DNA from 4 places in the Geodermatophilus sp. DSM 44513 genome. Region 4 is predicted to be linked to each of the others. Evidence: predicted binding sites of a transcription regulator. Region 4 holds the regulator's gene; each other region holds the start of a gene.
What was found. Region 4 encodes LexA, which represses DNA repair genes until DNA is damaged. Its sites were predicted from a motif close to TCGAACANNTGTTCGA; they were not measured.
Positions count from the first base shown of each region.

Region 1 (4,204 bases), 310 kb from region 4:
GGTCGCCGGGTTGCTCGTGGCCTGCTCGCTGGTGGCGACCGCTCCGCTGGTCGACCGCGGACCGAGGGAGCGGGCCGACGACGTGGTGGCACTGCTGACCGAGCGGCACGTCGCCGGTGAGCCGGTCGTGGCCGCGGACCTCCGCTCGGCGACCGGGCTGGACCACTACGTCCGGACGTCGGCCGCGCAGCTGCGGCCAGACGTCGTCCTGCCGCCGGAGGACGCCCGCGCGCCGCAGGACCGGGTGTGGCTGGTACGGCAGGTGGTGGGCGGCGAGGTGGTCCCCTCCGACGACGACGCGATCCTCCAGGACGCCGGCCTGCAAGTCACCGCGGTGTACGAGTTCCCCGCGTCGCACACCGCACTGGTCGTCCAACTCTGGGAGCGCTGAGCCGGCGGATGAGACGCCTGTGGCCGAGCCGGTACTGGAGGCGTGTGGCGGCGATCGTGTCCGCTGGTGGCCTCTACGTCGGCAGCGGCCGGGAAGCGGTCACCAGCGTGATCGACCGTTCCGGGTGGAGCTGGGGAGAGGTCGCAGGCACGGCCATCAGCGTGGGCGTGGGGTTGACGGCGGCAGCGGCGTTGGCCTGGATCGCCCTCTTCGAGCCGACGGACCCCACGCTGCGCGAGACCCAGCACGCCGTCGACGTCGGTGAGCTGCCGGGGGGCGCGCGGCCGGAGGTGTGGGTCCCCCGGTTGTCGCGGATGCTCCGTGAACTGCGCCGGGACAGCGTGCTGATCACTGTGGCCTGCGGTGCCGTCGCCGCGGCCGTGGGAGCCGCCGCTGTCGACAACGACCACGACCCGGCCGTTGGGGCACTGGCGGGCGCGCTGGGTCTGCTCGCTGTCGCGCCGCTGCTGTGGACGTCCCGCCGGACACGAGCGGTCCGCCGACTCCTCGGGACCCTGGATGCCGGCCAGCCCGGTCGCTGACTCGGCCGCGGGCCACCCGCACCCGCAACCCGTAGCCCGTGGCCAGTGGCTCGACGGGCGGTGGGCACGCACGCCGGGCCGCACGACCTCGACGGTCGTGCGGCTCGGCGGCGGGTGCGGCGGTCAGGCAGCGCCGGTCAGCGGTGGTCCGGTGCTGCCGGATCCGGTGACGCGTGGCCCGGTGCGGATCTCGGTGCCGTCGGGGCGCCAGGTGTGCCACCTGCCGTCGGGTTGCCGCTCGACGCGGAAGCCGTGGTGGACCTTGGTGTGGTGCCGCTCGCACAGCAGGGCGGCGTTGTCCAGGTCGGTGGCCCCACCGTCGACCCAGGCGATCAGGTGGTGCACGTCGCACCACCAGGTCGGCGCCCCGCAGCCGGTGAACACGCAGCCCCCGTCGCGGACCTCCGCGGCGCGGCGCACGTGCGCCGGGAACAGCCGGGCGTCGCGGCCGTAGTCCAGCGGACGGCCGTCCGGGCCCATCACCACCCGCGTGATCGTGCCGTCGCAGGCCAGCCAGCGTGCCCGGGCCGCGGAGATGGTCGCGCCGCTGGCGAGCCGGGCGGCGCCGGGACCGGTCGCGGGGCCGGCGAGGTCCTCGGCGTCGATGGTCACGACCACCTGCGGCTTGTGCCCACGCAGGGTCGGCAGGGTGCCTGCTGCGAGCTGGTTGTCGCTCAGCTGCACGAGTGCGTCGGCCTGCTGCTGGGTGCGGGTGCGGTCGTCGCCGGCGCAGCGGCCGGCCTGCACGATGGCCTCGACCGCGGTGCAGAACCGCTCCCCGCCCACGGCGTCCAGGTCACCGCGGAAGCTGACCGATCCGTCCGCGTGCCGGGTGATCGACAGCCGGCGGCCCTCGGTGGGGTCCGGCTCCGGGCCGTCGGCGTCCAGGCGGTCGCAGTAGTGCCGTACCGCCCTCGCGGTCTCCCGATGGGGCTGCTCGGTGGCCACCCGGGTCAGGATCGCGTCCACCGCGGCCAGGTCCACACCCTGCTCGGCGGCCAGCGCCAGCGTGCCCGGCTCGGCGACCGTGCCGATCACCGCGGCCTGCTCGCCGGTCACCGCTCCGGCGGCGAAGGCCGCCGCCAGACCCGGCAGGTGCGCCAGCGCCCGGCCGGCACGCACCACCCGGGCGGCCTCGGCGTGCGACAGGTGCCCGTGCCCGCGCAGCCAGGAGCTCATCGTCGTGAGCCCGTCGTGGTCGGCGGCCCCGACCCCGTCGCACTCGGCCACCGTGCGGGCGATCTCCGCGGCCAGCCGGTTGTGGGCCACCAGCAGCGGGCGCAGCCGCTCCAGCAGGGCGGGGCCGAACAACGGCGACAGGTCTTCGGCGGCCAGGGTGTCCAGCGATGCCAGCAGCTCGCCCACAGGGTCGGACACGGACACCTCCCACCTGATCGATCGGGTGTTCGAAGTCTACCGCGGCAGACTGCCGTGATCAACGTGAATACGCAGGTCAGACGCCCGTCCACAGATCCGGCGCAGGGGTTGACGGCGGCCGACCGGGGCAACACACGCCGATCCGGCCACACGGCGACACAGCGACACAGCGGCTAACGGCGGCGCGCCGCCCAGGCCAGCGAGCGTGCCGACTGGCTCAGCCGGGCCCGCGCCGTCCACGCCGACCGTCCCTCGGGCCGGACGTCCCGCACCACCGGCACGCTGGTGACCGGCCGCCGCGCCACCCCGACGGCGAGCACGATGCTCGGGGCCTCCGACGTCAGCACGGCGGCCCGCACGGCCGGGCCGAGCGCGAGGAAGGCGCCCGCGTCCGGCGGCAGACCGGTCAGCCGGGCCGCCACCCGCCGGTGCAGCCCGCCGGAGAACCGCCGGGCCCACGACTCGTAGGCGCCCCGCCGCCCGGCGAAGACCGCCTCGACGTCCCCGGCGGCCAGCCGGTCGAGCAGCAGCGGCACGGCCTCCGGGGGGTCCTGCAGGTCGGCGTCCAGGCACACCCAGGTATCGGCGTCCGTCTCCAGGGCCAGCCCGCGCCGCAGCGCGGCGTGCTGGCCGCCGTTCACCGGCAGCACGGTCACCGCCACCCGCGGCCCCACCAGCGACAGCGCCACCTGGGCACTCCCGGCCGGGCAGGCGTCGACCACCAGCCGCACCCGCCAGTCCCGCCCGGCCAGCGCGACCCCCAGCCGGTCGACGAGCTCCGGCAGCGTCGCCGCGTTGCGGTACACCGGGACGACGACGGCGACCCGGCCGTCCGCGGCGCTCACGCGATCGCGGCCCAGGTGCGGGCCAGCCCCTCGTCGAGGTCCACCGACGCCCGCCAGCCGAGCAGGGACGCCGCCAGGGAGGGGTCGCTGACCCAGCAGTCGGTGTCCCAGTCGCGGCCCGGGTGCCCGCCGGGCCGCACCGCGATCGGCCGGCCGGTCACCCGGGAGGCGGCCGCGACCAGCTCCTCGGTCGAGGTCTGCACGCCGGTGCCGACGTTGAGCACCTGGCCGGGCGGCAGGTCGTCGGCCAGCGCGGCACGGACGCACGCGTCGACGACGTCGCCCACCCACACCCAGTCCCGCCGGCTCACCCGCGCCGGCAGCGGGACGGCGGCCCCGGTGCGGGCGGCGTCGAGCACCACGGGCACCAGCCGGGTCGGGTGGTCGCCGGGCCCGTACACCTGGAAGGCCCGCAGCACCGCCGACCGCACCCCGCGCTCGGCGGCCGCGGCCTGCAGCAGCAGCGAGCCGGCGGCCTTGGTGGCCCCGAAGAAACCGCGCGGGTGCAGTGCGGCGTCCTCGGCCAGCGGCACGGGAGCGGCGGCGTACTCGGTGGAGGACCCCAGCCGCACGACCACCCGGCAGCGCGGAGGCAGCGCGTCGACCAGCCACGGCGAGGTGTTGACCGCCGTGGTCGCCGCCCGCTCGGCCGCGGTGGCCTTCCGGCGGCCCGCGGCGAGGGAGAAGACGACGTCCGGGTCGGCCGCGCGGACGGCCAGGGCAGCGGCGTCGGCGTCGGTCAGGTCGACGGCGGCGCGGGTCAGCGGGACGACGTCCCAGCCGTCACCGCGCAGCCGGGCGACCAGGTGCCGGCCGACGAACCCGCCGGCCCCGGTCACCAGCGCCCTCACGACGGCGCCCTCACGACAGCAGCCTCACGCGCCCACCGGCACCCGGCCGGTCACCGCCGCCACGAACGCGGCCCGCCGCGCGGCCACCTCGGCCGGGTCCGCGGCGGCCATCCCGGCCAGGACGGCGAGCAGCCGGGGCACCTCGACGAACGGGTCGCGCCCGGCCATGTCGGCGGTGAACGACCGCCGCAGGAAGGT
Region 1 covers NZ_CP135963.1:2,852,109-2,856,312, forward strand. The annotation lists gene RTG05_RS13805 (glycosyltransferase family protein) at 1-391, shown strand, start outside; gene RTG05_RS13810 (hypothetical protein) at 436-933, shown strand; gene RTG05_RS13815 (HNH endonuclease signature motif containing protein) at 1,057-2,298, opposite strand; gene RTG05_RS13820 (glycosyltransferase) at 2,484-3,155, opposite strand; gene RTG05_RS13825 (NAD-dependent epimerase/dehydratase family protein) at 3,152-4,006, opposite strand; gene RTG05_RS13830 (aldolase/citrate lyase/malate synthase family protein) at 4,031-4,204, opposite strand, start outside.
Region 1: the regulator LexA is predicted to act here: its motif matches at 2,328-2,343, upstream of RTG05_RS13815 (HNH endonuclease signature motif containing protein).

Region 2 (4,204 bases), 1.5 Mb from region 4:
GAGTACGACCGGCTGGTCGCGGCGGTGACGGAGGCGCACGGCCCGACGCTGTTCTCCACCGGCCCGACGGTCGACGAGGTCGTCGCCTCGGCGTTCGCCGACCGCGGGCTCACCGTGGCGACGGCGGAGTCGTGCACCAGCGGGCTGCTGGTGGCCCGGCTGACCGAGCGGGCCGGGTCCTCGGCCTGGGTGCTGGGCGGGGTGGCGTCCTACGCCAACTCGGCCAAGGAGGCGCTGGTCGGCGTCCCGGCGGAGCTGCTGGCGGCCCACGGGGCGGTGAGCCCGCAGGTGGCGGCCGCCCTGGCCGACGGTGCGCGGGCCCGCTTCGGGGCCGACGTCGGTATCGGCATCACCGGCATCGCCGGCCCGGGTGGCGGGTCGGCGGACAAGCCGGTCGGGACCGTGCACCTGTGCGCCGTCGGCCCGTCGTCCGAGCGGCTGCCGCGCTCGGTCGTGCTGCCGGGCTCGCGGTCGGCCGTGCGCGAGCGGTCGGTGTCCCTGGCGGTGCACCTGCTGCGGCAGCTGCTGCTCGGCGGCCCGCCGGCGTGACGGCGTGGAGCTCCTGACTCCGTCCGCCCGGTCGCTCGTCGCGTACGGCAGCGGTGGGGTGGAGCTCGTGCGGGCGGCGGTGGTCCCGGGGTCGCAGGACGGGTTCGCGGTGGACGTCGTCCGGCTGGCCCCCGGCGGCGTGATCGGCCGGCACCCCACCCGGTGGTGGCTGCTCTTCCTCGTGGTCGAGGGCGCCGGCTGGGTGTCCGGGCCGCCGGGGGAGCGGCGCCCGCTGCGGGCCGGCGAGGCGGCCCTGTGGGCGCCGGGTGAGGAGCACGCGTCCGGGTCGGCCGACGGGCTGGTGGCCGTCGTCGTGCAGTGCCGCACCCGGCCCGTGCCGACCAGCGAGGAGACGCCGTGACGGTCCTGACCCTGCACGCCACCGGGCCCGAGGCGCCGGCCGAGGCCTGGGAGCGCTACGTCCTCCCGGCCCGCTGGCCGCAGTGGGCGCCGCAGATCACCGGGGTCTCCGTGCCCGTCGACCGGCTGGCCGCCGGGGTGCGCGGGCGGGTGCACGGCCCGCTGGGGGTGAGGCTGCCGTTCCTCGTCGAGACGGTCGACGAGGCGGCCCGGCAGTGGTCGTGGACGGTGTCGGCCGGGCCGGTGCGGCTGCACCTGCTGCACTGGGTGAGCGCCGCCCCGGACGGCGGGAGCACCACCGGGCTGCGGGTGAGCGGCCCGGCGCCGGTGGTGCTCGGCTACGCCCCGCTGGCCCGGCTGGCGATCGGCCGGCTGGTCCACCCGCTGCGCTGAAGCCGCTCGTACACCACGACCGGGACGTCGGCCGGGGTCACGTCCTCGCGGTGCACCCGGAAACCGAGCCGGGTCGCCAGGGCGTGGCTGGGGCCGTTGTCGGGGTGGACGACCGCGGTGAGGCGCGGCAGGCCGAGTTCGCCGAACGCGACCTGCAGCCAGGCGCCGGCGGCCTCCGTGGCCAGACCGCGGCCCTGCGCGTGCCGGGCGAGGACGTAGCCGAGCTCGACCTCGTCCCACGCCGGCCACGGGTGCAGCCCCGCCCGGCCGAGGAGGTCCCCCGTCGCACGGTCGAGCAGCGCGCTCTGCCCGAAGCCACGCTCGCGCCAGACCGCCTCGAAGCGCTGCACCTGGGCGGCGGTGCCCTCGGCGTCGAGCGCCGAGCCGCCGACGTACCGGGCCACCTCGGGGTCGGCGTACACCCGCGCGAGGGCCGGGGCGTGTTCCCTGGACAGCGGCGGCATCAGGAGCCGGGACGTCTCCAGCTGCACGTGCGCACGGTATCCGGCCACCAGTCGGCGCTGGGGTGTCCAGACCATCGGGACATCTGTGGACAGACGTCTGACCTGGGGATTCGTGAGGATCACGGCCCTCGTCTGCGGTAGACTTCGAACACGTGATCGGGCCGGTGGGAGGGGTGTTCGTGGACGAGCTGCTGGCCTCCGTCGATGCTCTGGCCGCCGAGGACCTGACCCCGCTGTTCGGCCCCGCGCTGCTGGAGCGGCTGCGCCCGCTGCTGGTGGCGCAGAACCGGATCGCTGCGGAGATCGCCCGCACGGTGGCCGAGTGCGACGGCGTCGGTGCCGCCGAGCACGACGGCCTGACGACCATGGGCTCCTGGCTGCGCGGCCACGGGCACCTGTCGGACTCCGAGGCCGCCCGGGTGGTGCGCGCCGGTCGGGCCTTGGGGCAGCTGCCGGTGATGGCTGCGGCGTTCGCCGCCGGGGAGGTCACCGCCGAGCAGGCGGCGGTGCTGGGCGCCATCGCCGAGCCCCGGATGCTGGCCCTGGCCGCCGACCAGGGCGTCGATGTGGCCGCGTTCGACGAGCTGCTCACCGGGGTGGCCCGCACCCGCCCGTACGCCGACACCACCCGGGCGGTGCGGCACTACGCCGACCGCCTGGACGCCGACGGCCCCGAGCCCGACCCCACCGAGGGCCGCCGGTTGTCGATCACCCGGCACGCCGACGGGTCGATCAGCTTCCGCGGGGACCTGGACGCCGTGGGCGGGGAACGGTTCACCACCGCGGTCGAGGCGATCACCCAGGCCGGCCGCTGCGCCGCAGACCAGCGCACCCGCACCCAGCAGCAGGCCGACGCGCTGGTGCAGCTGTCCGACACCGCCCTGGCCACCGGCGCGCTGCCGGTGCTGCGCGGGCACAAGCCACAGGTCATCGTCACCATCGGCATCGCCGACCTGGTCGACGCCGCCACCGGCCCGGGTGCCGGCCGGCTGGCCTCCGGGGCGCTCATCTCCGCCGCCCGGGCCCGCTGGCTGGCCTGCGACGGCGCGGTCACCCGGGTGGTGATGGGTCCCGACGGGACCCCGCTGGACCACGGCCGCACCCTGCGCCTGGTCCCACCCCACCTGCGCCGCGCCGCCGAGGTCCGCGACGGCGGCTGTGTGTTCGCCGGCTGCAGCGCACCCACCGGGTGGTGCGACGTGCACCACCTGCTCGAGTGGGCCAACGGCGGGGAGACCTCGTTGGCCAACTCCGCGCTGCTGTGCGAACGCCACCACACCAAGGTCCACCACGGCTTCCGCGTCGAACGCGACACCGACGGCCGCTGGCACACCTGGCGCCCCGACGGCACCCAGATCCGCACCGGACCGTGGACCACCGGACCACCGATGAGCGGCGCCGCCTGACCGGGGTGCCGCGACCGACCGCGCGTTCCACGTGGAACGCGCGGCTGTCGTGCGTGCTCGTCGGCAACGCCCGTCTGATGGCCGGCTCGCTCACCATGAACGAGCTGGCCGGTCCCGCCGTGGGCGCCGCACTGTTCGTCGCCGGGACGGCGTGGCCGTTCGCCGCGCAGGCCGTGCTGCCCGCACTGGCCGCGCTGCTCCTCTCGCGCATGCGGCTGCCGGCGCACGAGCAGTCGGTGCAGCGCGCCCACGTCCGCCGGGACGTCGCCGAGGGGTTGCGCTGGACGTGGGGCAACGCCGCGGTCCGCACGCTGACCCTCACCATCGTCAGCTTCAACGTCACCTTCGGCGCCGCCTGGGCGGTGCTGGTGCTCTACGCCGACCAGCGGCTCGGCCTCGGCCCGGTCGGCTACGGCCTGCTCACCTCCGTGGGCGCCCTCGGCGGCATCGTCGGGACGGTGTCCTACGACCGGCTCGAGCGGCGCCTGGGCCTGGCCACCCTCATGCGCGTCGGGCTGGTGATCGAGACCCTGACCCACCTGGCGCTCGCCGTCACCACCACGGCCTGGGTCGCGATGGTGGTGATGGCCGTCTTCGGCGCCCACGCCTTCGTCTGGGGGACGACGGCCCGGACGGTGCGGATGCGCGCCGTCCCGCTCGGCCTGCAGGGCCGCGTCGGCAGCCTCTACGCCATGGGCGTCTACGGCGGCATCCTGCTCGGGCAGCTGGCCGGCGGGCTGATCGCGCGCGCCTGGGGAGTCACCGGGACGTTCTGGTTCGGCTTCGTCGGCTCCGCGGTGGTCCTCGCCCTCATCTGGCCGCAGCTCGGGCACGTCGCCCACGCCGGGGAGGAGGGTGGCGTTCCGTCACGCTGACGGCAACGGCGCAGGTGGGAGAGCCGTCCGTCGCAGTTCCGGTGCGCAGCGTGACGGAACTGTGCCGTTCCCGCTCCCAAACGACACGCGTGTGGTTACCCTCGGTGGCGCATCGGACGCCCGGCGCCGTCGAGGGCGGCCGCGGGGCGGAGTCCCC
Region 2 covers NZ_CP135963.1:59,138-63,341, forward strand. The annotation lists gene RTG05_RS00295 (competence/damage-inducible protein A) at 1-549, shown strand, start outside; gene RTG05_RS00300 (cupin domain-containing protein) at 554-910, shown strand; gene RTG05_RS00305 (SRPBCC family protein) at 907-1,302, shown strand; gene RTG05_RS00310 (GNAT family N-acetyltransferase) at 1,248-1,793, opposite strand; gene RTG05_RS00315 (HNH endonuclease signature motif containing protein) at 1,946-3,172, shown strand; gene RTG05_RS00320 (MFS transporter) at 3,226-4,047, shown strand.
Region 2: the regulator LexA is predicted to act here: its motif matches at 1,911-1,926, upstream of RTG05_RS00315 (HNH endonuclease signature motif containing protein).

Region 3 (4,204 bases), 1.5 Mb from region 4:
CGACGTTGGCGCGGAACCGGCGCCGGTCCCAGTTGCCCAGCGTGCCGGTGGAGACCAGCGAGACCCGGGTGCGGGAGCTGTCGTGGAAGGCGCCGCGGGCGCCGGTGAAGGTGTCCCAGTCGTACTCCCCGGCCTCACCGACGCCGAAGGGGTTCTCGTAGTGCCGCTCCCCCGGCGCGTCGGCGGCGGCCCGCAGCGTCACCGGGCGGCCCAGGCACGCCGACAGGACGGCGTCCTCCGCCGTGACGGACCCGTCCGGCAGCACCACCTCCACCCCGCCGTCGGCGTGCAGCCGGCCGGTGAGGAACAGCAGGTCGGGCACCCGTCGGGCGGTCAGCCCCAGGCCGGTGGCGGCGTCGAACAGCGCCCACTGCCGGTCGCCGGCCAGCCCGTCGGCGCCGACCTCGCTGGTGGACAGCCGCTCGCCCTGCAGCGACTTGACCGGGTAGCGCCACAGCTCGGTGACCTGCACGTCACACCTCCCAGCCCAGGGTCCAGGTGCCCGACCAGTCCGCGCCGGACTCGAGGACGACGAGGTCGACCCCGTCGGCCAGCGCGTTCGGCGGGCAGGTCATCGGCTCGACGGCGACGCTGCGCCGCCGCTGCCCGGACGGGAGCGTGTCGCCGGTGAAGACCTGCAGCCACGGCCAGGCGCCGTCGAGGGCCAGCTCCAGGGTGCCGAGGGCCGCGCTGCGCAGCCGCACCCGCGCCCAGCCGTCGGCGTCGCGGTCCAGGTCGGTGAGGGGCGTGTCGAGCACCCGGTCCCCGATCCGGCCGACCGCGCCGTCGAAGGGACGCCGCTCCCCCGTCGGCAGGCCGCCGTCGTCCACCACGAGCTCGGTGCGCGCGGGCAGCTCCAGCTCCGCGTCGGCGACGCCGCCGTCCTGCTGTGTACCGACGGCCAGGTACGGGTGGAACCCGGCCCCGAACGGGGCCGGCTCGTCACCGGCGTTGCGGACCCGCATCGTGACGGTGAGCCGGCCGGGGGCCAGCACGTGGTCGACCGCGGCGGCCAGCCGGAACGGGTAGCCGGAGCGGGCCTCGACCACGGTGCCGACGGTGACCGCGTCGGGCCGGCTCTCGAGGACGCCCCACGGCTGCCAGCCGACCAGCCCGTGCATCGCGACGGGCTTGTCCGGGCCGGCGAGGTCGAGCTGCAGGTCGCGGCCGGCCCAGCTCCAGCGGCCGTCGCGGACGCGGTTCGGCCAGGGCAGGAGCACCCGGCCGCGACTGCCCCGGGGCACCGTGCCCGCGGCGTAGCCGTCGAGCAGCTCGCCGCCTCCGGCGGTCAGGGAACGCAGCGCCCCACCCCGCAGGTCGACGGCCAGCCGGGCGTCCCCGCTGGTGATCTCGACCTCGGCGGGCTCGGTCGGGGGCCAGGCAGCGCTCATGGACCCACCCCACCACACCGGCGCGTCGACCGACGCCGGGTACAGGTGGCCGGGGCTCGCGCCAACGCCTGCGATGGAACTGTGGACAGGCGCTTGACCTGCGGATTCGTGTTGATCAGCTGACCGCTACCCGGTAGACTTCGAACAGGTGATCGGGCCGGTGGGAGGGGTGTCGTGGACGAGCTGCTGGCCTCCGTCGATGCCCTGGCCGCCGAGGACCTGTCGCCGTTGTTCGGTCCGGCGCTGTTGGAGCGGTTGCGCCCGCTGCTGGTCCTGGCCAACCGGATCGACGCCGAGATCGCCCGCACGGTGGCCGAGTGCGACGGCGTCGGTGCCGCCGAGCACGACGGGCTGAAGACCATGGGCTCCTGGTTGCGCGGGCACGGGCACCTGTCGGACTCCGAGGCCGCCCGGGTGGTGCGGGCGGCCCGCGCGCTGACCCATCTGCCGGCGATGGCCGCGGCGTTCGCCGCCGGGGAGGTCACCGCGGAGCAGGCGGCGGTGCTGGGCACCATCGCCGAGCCCCGGATGCTGGCCCTGGCCGCCGACCAGGGCGTCGATGTGGCCGCGTTCGACGAGCTGCTCACCGGCGTCGCCCGTCAGCGTCCGTACGCCGACACCACGAAGGCGGTGCGGCACTACGCCGACCGCCTGGACGCCGACGGCCCCGAGCCCGACCCCACCGAGGGCCGCCGGTTGTCGATCACCCGGCACGCCGACGGGTCGGTGTCGGGGCGGTTCGACCTGGACGCCGTGGGCGGCGAACGGTTCACCACCGCGGTCGAGGCGATCACCCAGGCCGGCCGCTGCGCCGCAGACCAGCGCACCCGCACCCAACAGCAGGCCGACGCGCTGGTGCAGCTGTCCGACACCGCCCTGGCCACCGGCGCGCTGCCGGTGCTGCGCGGCCACAAGCCGCAGGTCATCGTCACCATCGACATCGCCGACCTGGTCGACCCCGCCACCGGCCCGGGTGCCGGCCGGCTGGCCTCCGGGGCGCTCATCTCCGCCGCCCGGGCCCGCTGGCTGGCCTGCGACGGCGCGGTCACCCGCGTCGTGCTCGGCCCGGACGGGCGGCCGCTCGACTACGGCCGGGACGTGCGGCTGTTCCCCGCCCACGTCCGCCGCGCCGCCGAGGTCCGCGACGGTGGGTGTGTGTTCGCCGGCTGCGGGGCCCCGACGTGGTGGTGCGACGTGCACCACCTGGTCGCCTGGATCGACGGCGGGCCCACCGACCTGGACAACGCCGCACTCCTCTGCGAACGCCACCACACCAAGGTCCACCACGGCTTCCGCGTCGAGCGGCAACCCGACGGCAGGTGGCGCACCTGGCGCCCCGACGGCACCCAGATCCTGACCGGGCCACGCATCACCGGACCCGACGGCACCGGGCCACCCGGACCCAACCCGCGGACGACCGGTCCACCCGTGACCACCGCCGCCTGACGGCACAGCACGCGACGCCGAGCCGCACGACCTCCACGGTCGTGCGGCCCGACGTGCGTGTCCCCCAGCTCAGGGTGCGTAGGTCACCTGCGCCGCGAGCTCGAGGACCTGCTGCTGGGTGAAGGCGTCCGGCACCTGCAGGACGAAGGTCGTCCCGTCGGGGAACTGCGCCTGCAGGAACCAGTGCTGCTGGTCCAGGTAGCCGGAGTCACACAGGACCAGCTGCGCCGGGCGGCCGTTCACCGTCACGTCGAGCTGGGGGCCGACCGGCGCCATGATCGACTCCCGCACGTCGTCGGGCGGGATCACGTCCTCCGGCAGCGGGAGGTGCACGGTGAGTGTCTGCTGCTCGTAGGCGTCGTTCACCAGGGTGAGGACCCGCCCCATCTTGAAGTCGAGGACCGACCACCCCGCCGGCGCCAGTCCCACCGCGAGCACGGCCGGCTGCGGGCGGTCGACCAGGCTCTCGGCGACCGCGGTGACCCGCGCCGGGTCGTCGTACGCGCCGTGTCCCTCGATGCGGACCCACTGTCCGTCCTCGCGCTCCCACACCAGCTGGGTGTAGCCACGCCGGGTGCAGTCGAGGTCCGTCTCGGGTCCAGTGCACCAGGGGCGGGAGCCGCGGACCAGCTCGGCGTCCCGGCCGGCCACCTCGACCTCGCGGGGCCTCCCGACCTCTTCGTCGGGGGCTGGGGAGGGCCGCTCCGGCTCGTCGTCCCCGACGTGGATCGAGAAGCCCTCCCGATCCCCCGCGTCGTGGTAGCTCGCGATCATGGCGCTGGTCCCGCTGCCGTCGAAGGCGGGCCGCAGCCCCGGCGGCTCCGGGTCCAGGGACAGCGGGAAGGTCGGCATCTCGAAGTCGACGAGGGTGACGCTCCCCGGCGGCGGACCCACCGGATCGGGTGCGGCGATCACGACCGCGCCGGCCCAGGCAGCGGCAACGGCCACCAGCCCGGCGCCCAGGCGCAGGGCGGGCCGCCGGCCCGGCAGCGGCCGCCGGCGCGCGGTCGGCCGGCCGCCGATCTCGGCGAGCAGGGTGGCGCGGGCGGCGTGCCGGGCCTGGGTGCTGAGCGCCGGGCCCTCCGGGCCGGCCGCGCGGAGCAGGGCGATGTCGTTCATCGGGGGTCCTCGAGGGGGGAGGCGGGGCCGAGCACGGCGCGCGTCTGGCGGCGGGCCCGGTTGAGGCGGGAGCGGACGGTGCCGGTGGGCACGTCGAGGACCGCGGCGATCTCCTCGTAGGACAGCTGACCCCAGGCGAACAGCAGCAGGACGTCGCGGTCGCGGGCGTGCAGCCCGGCGAGGGCGGCGGCGAGCGGGCCGCGCAGTGCCTCCGCCGACCACCGGCCGGCCGAGTCCGCGGGGTCGTC
Region 3 covers NZ_CP135963.1:37,993-42,196, reverse strand. The annotation lists gene RTG05_RS00195 (MOSC domain-containing protein) at 1-472, opposite strand, end outside; gene RTG05_RS00190 (aldose 1-epimerase family protein) at 474-1,391, opposite strand; gene RTG05_RS00185 (HNH endonuclease signature motif containing protein) at 1,566-2,837, shown strand; gene RTG05_RS00180 (hypothetical protein) at 2,907-3,956, opposite strand; gene RTG05_RS00175 (RNA polymerase sigma factor) at 3,953-4,204, opposite strand, start outside.
Region 3: the regulator LexA is predicted to act here: its motif matches at 1,532-1,547, upstream of RTG05_RS00185 (HNH endonuclease signature motif containing protein).

Region 4 (4,204 bases):
GGCGTGCTCCTGGTGACGTCCTTCCGCGAGGCCCTCGGGCGGCCGCTCGGCTGGGACAACTTCACCCTCACCGGGAACTACGAGCAAGTGTTCGGCCGCCCCCTGATCACGGCTGCCATGGGGAACAGCTTCGTGCTCGCGGTGGGCGGGACCGTGCTGGCGCTCGCCGTGGCGCTCCTGGCCGCATGGCTGGCGCACCGGACGCGGGCGCACAGCAACGCCCTGATCGCCCCGGTGATGGCGGCACCGCTGGCCTTCCCCGGTGCCGTGCTCGGAATCGGCTTGATCATCGCCTACGCCGGCACGCCGTTCGGGCTCGGCGGCACGCTCACCATCCTGCTCATCGCCTACGCCGGCAGCGCCCTGCCCTTGTCCTACGCCTACGTGCACGCCGGCATGGGCCAGATCGGCGCAGAGGTCGAGGAGGCGTCGCGGAGCCTCGGTGCGTCGTGGGTGCGCACCTGGCGCCGGATCACGGTGCCCCTGCTCCGACCGTCCCTGCTGGCGGCGGGGCTGCTCAACTTCGTCCTGCTGTTCCGCGAGCTGGAGATGTCGGTGTTCCTCTACACCGGTGCCAACCCGACGGTCGCGACCGTCCTCTACAACCTCGCCAGCGAGTCGCTCTACCAGCGCGTCGGTGCGCTCTCGGTTGTGATCCTGCTGATCAACATCGTGGTCACCGTGATCGCGATGCGGCTGCTGGACAGCAGACCCGGCGAGTCGCCGTCCCGGCGTCGCCGCCGTTCCCCGTCCGTCGCCCTCAACACACCCCCGGAGGAAGCCGCATGACCGCCACCGTCCCGGATCTCGGCAGTGGAGTGCACCTGCGGTACGAGACCCCGCACATCGCCGTACTGACGCTCGACAGCGAGCCGGCCAACACCTTCAGCTGGGAGAGCCGGCGGTCGTTCATGCGGGCGCTGGACATCCTGGACGCCGACGAGGACGTCCGCTGCCTGGTCATCACCGGGAAGGGCCGGGCGTTCACGGCCGGTGCTCAGCTGCGCGAGGACCAGTCGATGACCGACGAGCAGCTCACCGACTACCTGGCCGAGTTCGGCAGGGTGCTCAACGGCGTCCAGGACTTCCGTGCGCCGGTCATCGCAGCGATCAACGGCGCCACGGTGGGTGGAGGCCTGGAGTTCGCTCTCTGCAGTGACATCCGGATCGCCTCGACCGAGGCCTTCTTCGTCGCCGCCGGGGTCAACGTCGGGCTCATCGTGAGCTTCTGGCGGCTGCCACGAGTGGTGGGCCTCGGCGCGGCCAAGGAGATCCTGCTGACCGGGGCGCGCTACACCGCAGAGCAGGCACTCAACTGGGGACTGGTCACCGAAGTGCACGAACCGGCGGACCTGATGCCGGCCGCGCTGGCCAAGGCCCAGCGGATCGCGACGCGGGCCCCGTTGTCGGTCGAGGTGACGAAATCCGCGGTGACGCAGGCCATCGAGATGGACTTCGCGGAGGGGCAGGCGCTGCAGACCCAACGCTTCCTGGAGATGTTCCGCACCGACGACCACCAGGAGGCGCTACGGGCCTTCTTCGAGAAGCGGGACGGCGACTATAGGCGCCGATGACCCGGCCGCCACACGAGGCGGCCGCCGACCCTCCGGGCTTCGGTGGCCGCCTCGTGCCGGTCCCGCGACACGTCGGCAGACCGGCACGGGTCAGACCCGGCGCAGCACCGTGACCACGCGGCCCAGGACGGTGGCGTCGTCGCCGGGGATGGGCTCGTACGCCGGGTTGTGCGGCAGCAGCCACACGTGCCCGTCGCGCCGCTTGTACGTCTTCACCGTCGCCTCGCCGTCGATCATGGCGGCGACGATCTCGCCGTTCTCCGCCGTCGGCTGCTGGCGCACGACCACCCAGTCGCCGTCGCAGATGGCCGCCTCGACCATCGAGTCACCGCTGACCCGGAGCATGAACAGGGTGCCCTCGCCGACCAGCTCGCGGGGCAGCGGGAAGACGTCCTCGACGGCCTGCTCCGCGAGCACCGGGCCACCGGCGGCGATCCGGCCGACCAGCGGGACGTAGGTCGGGGTGGGGGCCTCGTCGGCGCCGCCGGCCGTCGCGGCGGTCGGTGCCGGCGCGCCGGGGACCTCGCCGGGCAGCCGGACGTCCAGCGCCCGCGGCCGGTTGGGGTCGCGGCGCAGCCAGCCCTTCTTCTGCAGCACGCTCAGCTGGTGGGCCACCGAGGAGGCCGACGAGAGCCCGACGGCCTCGCCGATCTCGCGCACCGACGGCGGGTAGCCGCGTCGCTCGATCGAGTCGCGGATCACCTCGAGGACGCGCCGCTGCCGCTGGGTGAGCCCGTCGCCGGCCTCGCCGCGGTCGGGGAAGGTGCGCACCGACGCGGTCCCGGCCGTCCCGGGCGCACCGGCGGCCGCGCCGGTCCGGCTCTCCGACGCCCGCCGCGGCGGGCCGTCGCCTCCCCGGGCCCCACTGCCCGACGTCCCCCTGCTGCCCGCCACGTCTCCTCCTCGCCGGCCGTGCCGCCACGGCCCGTGTCCTGCGCCCGGTGTCCCGCGCCCGGTCGCCCTGCGCCCGCCCGGACCGGTGACCCGGGGGCCGGGGCGGACGGGTGTCGGACGGAACGGTAGCGCCTCGGGACCGGTACTCCCAAACACCTGTTCGAAGTGTGCGCGGCGTCGGGTCGACCCCGTCGGCGGGATGCGGTAGACATCGCACAGACGTTCGATCGAACACGCGTTCGACGCGCTGGGGTGTGAGGAGGAGGCTCGTGGTGGACGTGCGTCAGGCCGTGCTGGAGTTCGACGCGGCGGTGCAGGTGCCGTGGCGGCCGCTGCTGGGGTCGGGGGACGCGCGGTGCGCACCCGCCCGGGCGGTCGGGGCACCCGGACCGGCGCGGTCGCCGGCCGGGTCGGTCCTCCCGGGCAGCGGCCCGCGGGTCGCCGGGCACCTGCGGCCGGTCCCCGACCGGCCGGGTGTCCCGGGGCCCCGCGCCGCGGTCACGGCTCCCGCCCGCGGGGCCGGCCGGTCACCGGCCGTCGGCAGCGTCCCGCCGGGTCCGCACCGGGTCCGGCCGGGGGGACGGGCCGTGACGTCGGGGGTGGGGTCCGCGGGCGCCGTCCGCGGCGGGTGCGTCCCCTCCGGCGGGGCACGTCTGCGGCTGACCGGGCGCGGGCGGGCGCTGGTGCGCGCCCTGGTCCTGTCCGGCGCGGTCGCGTTCGGCGCCTGGGTCGCGCCGGTCGTCGGGGGTCACCCCGGTGGGGAGCTGCGGCTGGCCGGTGGGGACAGCGTCGTGGTGGGGGAGGGGGACACCGTGTGGTCGATCGCCGGGGAGCTCGCCGGCGGGACCGGGGACGTGCGTGCCGTGGTCGACGCGATCGAGGAGCTCAACGACCTCGAGGGCTCGGTCGTCGTCCCCGGCCAGGTCCTCGCGGTGCCCTGACCAGGGGCCGGAGGTGGTCGGGAGGGGCGGCTCGGTCGAGGAGCGACAAGACCGCCCGGCCAGGTTCGTCAACCCGTCGTGCCGAGTCGCTCACCCGCCGTCGCAGGTCGCGGACCTACCGTCGGGTCCGTGTCAGCCACCCCCGGGCGCCGGGCCGCCGTCTTCAGCTCCCCGTCGCAGAACGTCGAGGTCCTCGTCGAGGGCACCTGGTGGCCGGGGTCGCTGCTGGGCTGGCGGCACGACGGCAGCGGCGCGTGCGAGGTGTGGGTGCGGGTGGCCGTGGCCGGTGCCGACCGCGAGGTCTGGACCGACCTCGGCGAGGTCCGGCTGCCCGAGGCCGACCCCGCGCCGGTGCTCGTGCCCGACGCGCCGGCGGCGCTGTCCCTGGGGCTGGCCGAGGAGCTGCTGCCGGGCGCTTCGACCGCCCCGCGGGTGTCCCTGAGCGAGGCCGCCGCCCGGGAGCAGCGGGCGGCCGGCGTCCTCCCCGGGTCGGGTGCCACGGACCGGCGCCGCCACGGCGGCCAGGTGACCGCCCAGCTGCCCGCCGTGCACGACGCGGCGGCCGCGGCCGGCCGGCACCGGGCCGGGGCGGCGGCCGGCCGGCACCGGGCGGTCGACACCCGCCCGCAGCCGGAGGCGTCCCCCGCGGGGGAGGCCGCCGGGTCCGACCCCGGCGACGCGACGGTGCTCATGCCGCGCGCCACCGGTCCGGACTGCCTGACCCGTCCGCTGCGGCTCGGGGACCGGGCGTCCCGTCCCCGCCCGGTCCGCCCCGACGGGGTGCTCCGGGCCTGA
Region 4 covers NZ_CP135963.1:3,158,252-3,162,455, reverse strand. The annotation lists gene RTG05_RS15350 (ABC transporter permease) at 1-789, shown strand, start outside; gene RTG05_RS15345 (enoyl-CoA hydratase/isomerase family protein) at 786-1,574, shown strand; gene lexA (transcriptional repressor LexA) at 1,665-2,468, opposite strand; gene RTG05_RS15335 (LysM peptidoglycan-binding domain-containing protein) at 2,741-3,409, shown strand; gene RTG05_RS15330 (hypothetical protein) at 3,539-4,204, shown strand.